Regions from separate parts of the Peribacillus sp. FSL M8-0224 genome, predicted to be linked through region 2. Evidence: a T-box and tRNA genes for the amino acid it is inferred to sense, from the RefSeq annotation. Region 2 holds a T-box; the other holds one or more tRNA genes.
The links. A T-box is a leader RNA that pairs with one kind of tRNA and senses whether it is charged. The one in region 2 lies ahead of tyrS (tyrosine--tRNA ligase), so its partner is inferred to be a tRNA-Tyr.
Positions count from the first base shown of each region.

Region 1 (3,402 bases), 1.7 Mb from region 2:
GTAACTATAACGGTCCTAAGGTAGCGAAATTCCTTGTCGGGTAAGTTCCGACCCGCACGAAAGGTGTAACGATCTGGGCACTGTCTCAACGAGAGACTCGGTGAAATTATAGTACCTGTGAAGATGCAGGTTACCCGCGACAGGACGGAAAGACCCCGTGGAGCTTTACTGCAGCCTGATATTGAATTTTGGTACAGCTTGTACAGGATAGGTAGGAGCCTGAGAAGCCGGAGCGCCAGCTTCGGTGGAGGCGTTGGTGGGATACTACCCTGGCTGTATTGAAATTCTAACCCGCGCCCCTTATCGGGGTGGGAGACAGTGTCAGGTGGGCAGTTTGACTGGGGCGGTCGCCTCCTAAAGAGTAACGGAGGCGCCCAAAGGTTCCCTCAGAATGGTTGGAAATCATTCGTAGAGTGTAAAGGCACAAGGGAGCTTGACTGCGAGACCTACAAGTCGAGCAGGGACGAAAGTCGGGCTTAGTGATCCGGTGGTTCCGCATGGAAGGGCCATCGCTCAACGGATAAAAGCTACCCCGGGGATAACAGGCTTATCTCCCCCAAGAGTCCACATCGACGGGGAGGTTTGGCACCTCGATGTCGGCTCATCGCATCCTGGGGCTGTAGTCGGTCCCAAGGGTTGGGCTGTTCGCCCATTAAAGCGGTACGCGAGCTGGGTTCAGAACGTCGTGAGACAGTTCGGTCCCTATCCGTCGCGGGCGCAGGAAATTTGAGAGGAGCTGTCCTTAGTACGAGAGGACCGGGATGGACGCACCGCTGGTGTACCAGTTGTCTTGCCAAAGGCATAGCTGGGTAGCTACGTGCGGACGGGATAAGTGCTGAAAGCATCTAAGCATGAAGCCCCCCTCAAGATGAGATTTCCCATGGCGCAAGCTAGTAAGATCCCTGAAAGATGATCAGGTTGATAGGTCAGAGGTGGAAGCATGGTGACATGTGGAGCTGACTGATACTAATAGATCGAGGACTTAACCAACGCTTTTAAAAAAATGAAATACCTTCTTATTATCTAGTTTTGAAGGAATGAATTCTTCAAAAATGAATATAGTCTGGCAATGATGGCGAAGAGGTCACACCCGTTCCCATTCCGAACACGGAAGTTAAGTTCTTCAGCGCCGATGGTAGTTGGGGGTTTCCCCCTGTGAGAGTAGGACGTTGCCAGGCTGTTCATTTAAATCTTTAATGGGTTTTAGGAAACATTATATTATTCCGCAGTAGCTCAGTGGTAGAGCATTCGGCTGTTAACCGAACGGTCGTAGGTTCGAGTCCTACCTGCGGAGCCATATGCTTCCATAGCTCAGTAGGTAGAGCACTTCCATGGTAAGGAAGAGGTCAGCGGTTCGAATCCGCTTGGGAGCTTCCCGATCTATCTATGAACAAAAAAACAGTTCGGCCCGTTGGTCAAGCGGTTAAGACACCGCCCTTTCACGGCGGTAACACGGGTTCGAATCCCGTACGGGTCACCATTTTAAATCATTAATCCGGAGGATTAGCTCAGCTGGGAGAGCATCTGCCTTACAAGCAGAGGGTCGGCGGTTCGATCCCGTCATCCTCCACCATTTTATTCTTTACTTGCCGGTGTAGCTCAACTGGTAGAGCAACTGACTTGTAATCAGTAGGTTGGGGGTTCAAGTCCTCTTGCCGGCACCATTTACAACCATATATTGCGGAGGGGTAGCGAAGTGGCTAAACGCGGCGGACTGTAAATCCGCTCCTTCGGGTTCGGCAGTTCGAATCTGCCCCCCTCCACCATTTTAATAAAATCCTGTGGATCAGTTATATATTCTCTGTATTGGGGAAATATATGATTACCACCTTTTTATTTTGTTGTACATTAATTATTGCATATCATATATTGGGCTATAGCCAAGCGGTAAGGCAACGGATTTTGATTCCGTCATGCGAAGGTTCGATCCCTTCTAGCCCAGCCATTTGCGGAAGTAGTTCAGTGGTAGAATACAACCTTGCCAAGGTTGGGGTCGCGGGTTCGAATCCCGTCTTCCGCTTAATATATTTTAAATTCCTTAGGGGCCTTAGCTCAGCTGGGAGAGCGCCTGCCTTGCACGCAGGAGGTCAGCGGTTCGATCCCGCTAGGCTCCACCATCAACTACATACACCAAAACTTACGTCTTAAGCCAAAAATGGTTTAAGACTTTTTTTTGTTTAAGGCATAGTTGGGTAAACTAATCCCCAGAAAGATATTTTTTCACAAAAAACATATGTTATCGGAAAACGTGCATCATTATACATGGAAATGTCGAGTTGAACCAATTGGCATATACGATATAAAATGGTGGAAAGGGGGAATTGTATGTCTATTCAGAAAATTTCCGTCATCGGATTGCCTATGGACCTTGGTCAAGCAAGGCGAGGGGTGGATATGGGACCTAGTGCCATCCGCTGCGCAGAGATTGTCGAGCGTCTTGAAAAGTTGAATATAGAAGTAGAGGATTTAGGGGATATAATTGTAGGGCGTCCTGAAAATGCAGATGAGCCCGGGACAAATTTAAAAAACTTACAGCTTGTAGCAAAAGGTAACACCCAGTTAGCTACAAGAGTTGATGAAATAATAGAAGAAGGTTCCTTTCCGCTTGTATTGGGAGGAGACCATTCAATAGCGATAGGCACACTGGCAGGAGTCGCAAAGCACTATGAGAATCTAGGTGTGATTTGGTACGATGCACATGGCGATTTAAATACGGAAGATACTTCACCATCAGGAAATATACACGGGATGCCCTTGGCTGTCAGTATTGGGATTGGACATCCGGACCTGATCAATATCCATGGTTTTGCTCCAAAAGTGAAACCGGAAAACATCGTAATCATCGGAGCGAGGTCATTGGATGAAGGGGAAAAGGAACTTATCCGTGAGAAAGGGATTAAAGTATTCACGATGCATGAGATCGACCGGTTGGGAATGACACGGGTCATGGAAGAATGCATTGATTATTTAAGGGAAAGAACGGATGGCGTCCACCTTTCACTGGATTTGGATGGAGTGGACCCAGCAGATGCACCCGGAGTCGGGACACCTGTGATTGGTGGTATAAGTTATCGGGAAAGTCATTTGGCCATGGAAATGCTTGCGGAATCCAACTTGATTACATCCGCTGAATTCGTTGAAGTGAATCCCATTTTAGATGAGCGAAATAAAACGGCAATCGTTGCCGTGGCCTTAATGGGTTCGCTATTTGGAGAAAAATTATTATAACTAATAATTAAAAGAAACAGTAACCGGCTTGTAATGGGTTACTGTTTTTTATATGCTAGAAGACGTAGGTTTATTTACCAGGGTGTATGTAACAGAAACATATCTATAGATAAATGGTTGCAATTTTCTATCCATATTCACTTAAGAGCACGTCTGTCCATGAGATCTTCATTT
Region 1 is NZ_JBBOOJ010000001.1:5,467,696-5,471,097, forward strand. Features, by position in the region: rRNA gene MKX49_RS26715 (23S ribosomal RNA) at 1-990, shown strand, start outside; rRNA gene rrf (5S ribosomal RNA) at 1,063-1,178, shown strand; tRNA gene MKX49_RS26725 (tRNA-Asn) at 1,223-1,297, shown strand; tRNA gene MKX49_RS26730 (tRNA-Thr) at 1,301-1,373, shown strand; tRNA gene MKX49_RS26735 (tRNA-Glu) at 1,406-1,480, shown strand; tRNA gene MKX49_RS26740 (tRNA-Val) at 1,498-1,573, shown strand; tRNA gene MKX49_RS26745 (tRNA-Thr) at 1,589-1,664, shown strand; tRNA gene MKX49_RS26750 (tRNA-Tyr) at 1,683-1,766, shown strand; tRNA gene MKX49_RS26755 (tRNA-Gln) at 1,871-1,945, shown strand; tRNA gene MKX49_RS26760 (tRNA-Gly) at 1,949-2,020, shown strand; tRNA gene MKX49_RS26765 (tRNA-Ala) at 2,042-2,117, shown strand; gene rocF (arginase) at 2,326-3,228, shown strand; gene MKX49_RS26775 (aspartyl-phosphate phosphatase Spo0E family protein) at 3,366-3,402, opposite strand, start outside.
Region 1: it encodes a tRNA-Tyr, which carries the amino acid that the T-box ahead of tyrS (tyrosine--tRNA ligase) is inferred to sense. The anticodon was not compared.

Region 2 (3,402 bases):
CTGATAGTATACACTTTTTAGTATATAATACAAATTAACCAAAGAGAGGTGATATTATGAAATTAATAGCCGGAACTATAGCGTTATCTGTTTCTTTTATCCTATTTATTTATTTGTATGGCTTAAAAGTAGATCACTCTATTAAATACAACGGAAGCTTTTATACGTTTCCAGCAATACTATTATTGATAGCCATGTTTTGTTTTGTATCAATTATGAGGAAAAACAACAAAGACTAAACAAAAAAAGGGTGCAAAAGCCAATCTTACATGGAAGGGTTTAATCCTGGAACTTGATCCTATCTTTGAAAAGGTACCGAAACAGCTTTGTCTAAGCTCCAATAGGCAAGAGATTTCTGCAGATAAGAAGGAGGTAAGAATTACTTTCATTGAATGGTATGCTGTAACGGATTATCATGATTTTCTGGAATCTCCATCACGTCTACTCGAATTTGAGTCAGGATTTTTAGCTAATCAACATTTTATTATAAATCGTGACTACTGCAGATTTAGACTTAGGTTTCCATTCTCCTCCCCCCATTAAAATCATAGCTTATCCTCCCAACGGTTGCGGGTAAAGCTCCTCTAGGGGGTGCCCGCGGAAAGCGAGTGCCCACGTTCCAATCAACGTTTTTTTCAAAAAATTATTGCAGAACAAAGCCCGGCTGGGATTCAGCCGGGCTTTGGACAATCATTTCACTAATGTGTATTTCTTCTTGCCGCGACGAACGAGGATGAACTCCCCTTCAATCTTGGCAGCTTCCGTCACTACATATTGCAGATCGGTCACTTTCTCCCCATTTATGGAGATTGCCCCGTTCTGAATATCTTCACGGGCTTGACGCTTTGATGGCGAAATTTTCGCTTCAACGATTAAATCGACCAAACCGATATCTTCCTTGCTTTCACGTTCGAAGCTAGGGACATCTTTAAAGCCCAATTTGATTTCCGCTGCACTTAAATTCTTCACCTCACCGCTGAATAGGGCGGCAGAGATTTTGATTGCTTGGTCAAGAGCTTCCTGACCATGAATCAAACGGGTCATTTCTTCCCCTAAAGCTTTTTGCGCTTTACGCAAATGCGGTTCGTTTTGTACGGATTGCTCTAACTCTTCAATCACCTCACGAGATAGGAATGTGAAGAATTTCAGGTATTTCACGACATCTGCATCTGCCGTATTGATCCAGAATTGGTAAAATTCATAAGGAGTCGTTTTTTCAGGGTCAAGCCAAATCGCTCCGCCTTCCGTTTTACCGAATTTCGTTCCATCCGCTTTCGTTACGAGCGGGATCGTCATACCGAATGCTTTGGCATTCTCATCATTGGATTTCCTGATCATTTCAAGGCCGGTCGTAATGTTGCCCCATTGATCACTGCCGCCTATTTGCAATTTACAGTCGTAATTGCTGTATAAATGACCGAAATCAATTCCTTGTAAAATCGTGTACGCAAATTCAGTGAAGGAAATTCCCGTATCCAAGCGGGAAGCAACCGTATCTTTTGCCAGCATGTAGTTAATGCCGATGTATTTCCCGTAATCACGCAGGAACGTAACCATATCGATTTTGCCTATCCAGTCATAGTTATTGACCATGACCGCACCATTTTCACCGTCGAATTCAAAGATATGGGATAGCTGCCCTTTTATGCAGTCTGCATTATAAAGCACTTTTTCCAGCGTTTGCAGCTGACGTTCCTCTTTTTTACCGCTTGGATCACCGATGAGTCCTGTCGCACCGCCTACCAGCACAAGGGGACGATGACCGTGCTGCTGGAAACGGCGCAATGTCAAGAATGGCAATAGATGACCAATGTGCATGCTATCCGCAGTTGGATCGACACCACAGTATAAAGAAATTTTCTCTTTTTCCAAAAGGTTCTTAAAACCTTCTTCATCCGTTTGTTGATAAATAATTCCTCTCCACTCGAGGTCTTTAAGCAATTCCATTAAATATTCCTCCTCCATCTTAGAAAAACCCGCAAAAAGCACACAAAAACGCCCCTTCATAAATATGAAGGGACGAATGAATTCGCGGTACCACCCAACTTGAGGACATAATATGCCCTCCGCTCAAGACGAATAACGGTCGTCAGCCGTTTCCTGCTACTAATCATTTCACAGCAAATGCTCCAGGAAGTAATTCATCATACCATTTGTACCGATTTCCACTAACCACCGGCTCTCTGAAACAGGGATAGTCTGACTACTGGGTCCTATCATCGCGATCATTTAATCATTTTATTGTTGTTAATAAACTTTTATCATACATAAGAATCCTTGTCAACATCACCCTTACAGATTATAGAAAAATAAGAAAGATGCCCTTTCCCCTACCTGTTATATGCTATAATATATGTGATTTCAGGGGGTATGATACGATGAATAATAATCAAAAAGATAGATTTCAAACAGTCTGGAAGCAGCTGACCCGTTTTTTCCAAAGTGAAAAAACACATAAGAACGCGCGGGTTACATACCAAGTCATTTGGAATTTAACACTGATCCTCATTATTGTCGGGATCCTAGGATTCTCATTCGCCGGCGGCGTCGGAGCCGGCTATTTCGCTGCCCTCGTCAATGATGAGCCAGTACGCTCAAAAGAAGATTTGAAAAAAGACATTTACAATTATGAAGAGACCTCTGAAGTATACTTTGCAGATGAAGTATACTTGGGCAAGCTTAAGAGTGACCTTGAGCGTGAGGAAGTGTCCATCGATAAAGTTTCCGAGCATCTTAAAAATGCAGTCATCGCTACAGAAGATGAGTATTTTTATGAGCATGACGGGGTTGTCCCGAAAGCCATCCTGCGTGCGATTTACCAGGAATTTTCGAATGCAACCGTCCAATCGGGAGGAAGTACATTAACACAGCAGCTCATTAAAAACCAAGTCCTGACCAACGAAGTATCGTTTGAACGGAAAGCAAAAGAAATTCTTCTTGCACTCCGGGTCGAAAAGTTCTTTGAAAAAGAAGAAATTTTGGAAACGTACTTAAACGTCTCCACTTTGGGACGAAACTCTTCAGGCCGTAACATCGCCGGAGTCGAGTCCGCCGCTGAAGGTATTTTTGGCGTGGAGGCCAAAGATCTGACACTGCCCCAATCAGCCTTTATCGCTGGATTGCCGCAAAGCCCTTTCGGATATACACCATATACCCAGAAAGGAAAATTGAAGGAAAATCAAGAGCCCGGAATCAACCGGATGAAAACCGTTTTAAAGCGGATGTATAGTAACGGGTACATAACAAAAGCAGAATATGATAAAGCAAACGCATACGACATTACAAAAGACTTTATCGGTAAAACGGAGATGCCATCCGAGAAATATCCATGGCTCACCTATGAAATCGAAAAACGCTCCATCGAAATCCTCTCTGTCAGTCTGGCAAAAGAAGATGGATATG
Region 2 is NZ_JBBOOJ010000001.1:3,724,125-3,727,526, forward strand. Features, by position in the region: gene tyrS (tyrosine--tRNA ligase) at 691-1,947, opposite strand; T-box leader at 2,013-2,229, opposite strand; gene MKX49_RS17885 (transglycosylase domain-containing protein) at 2,379-3,402, shown strand, end outside.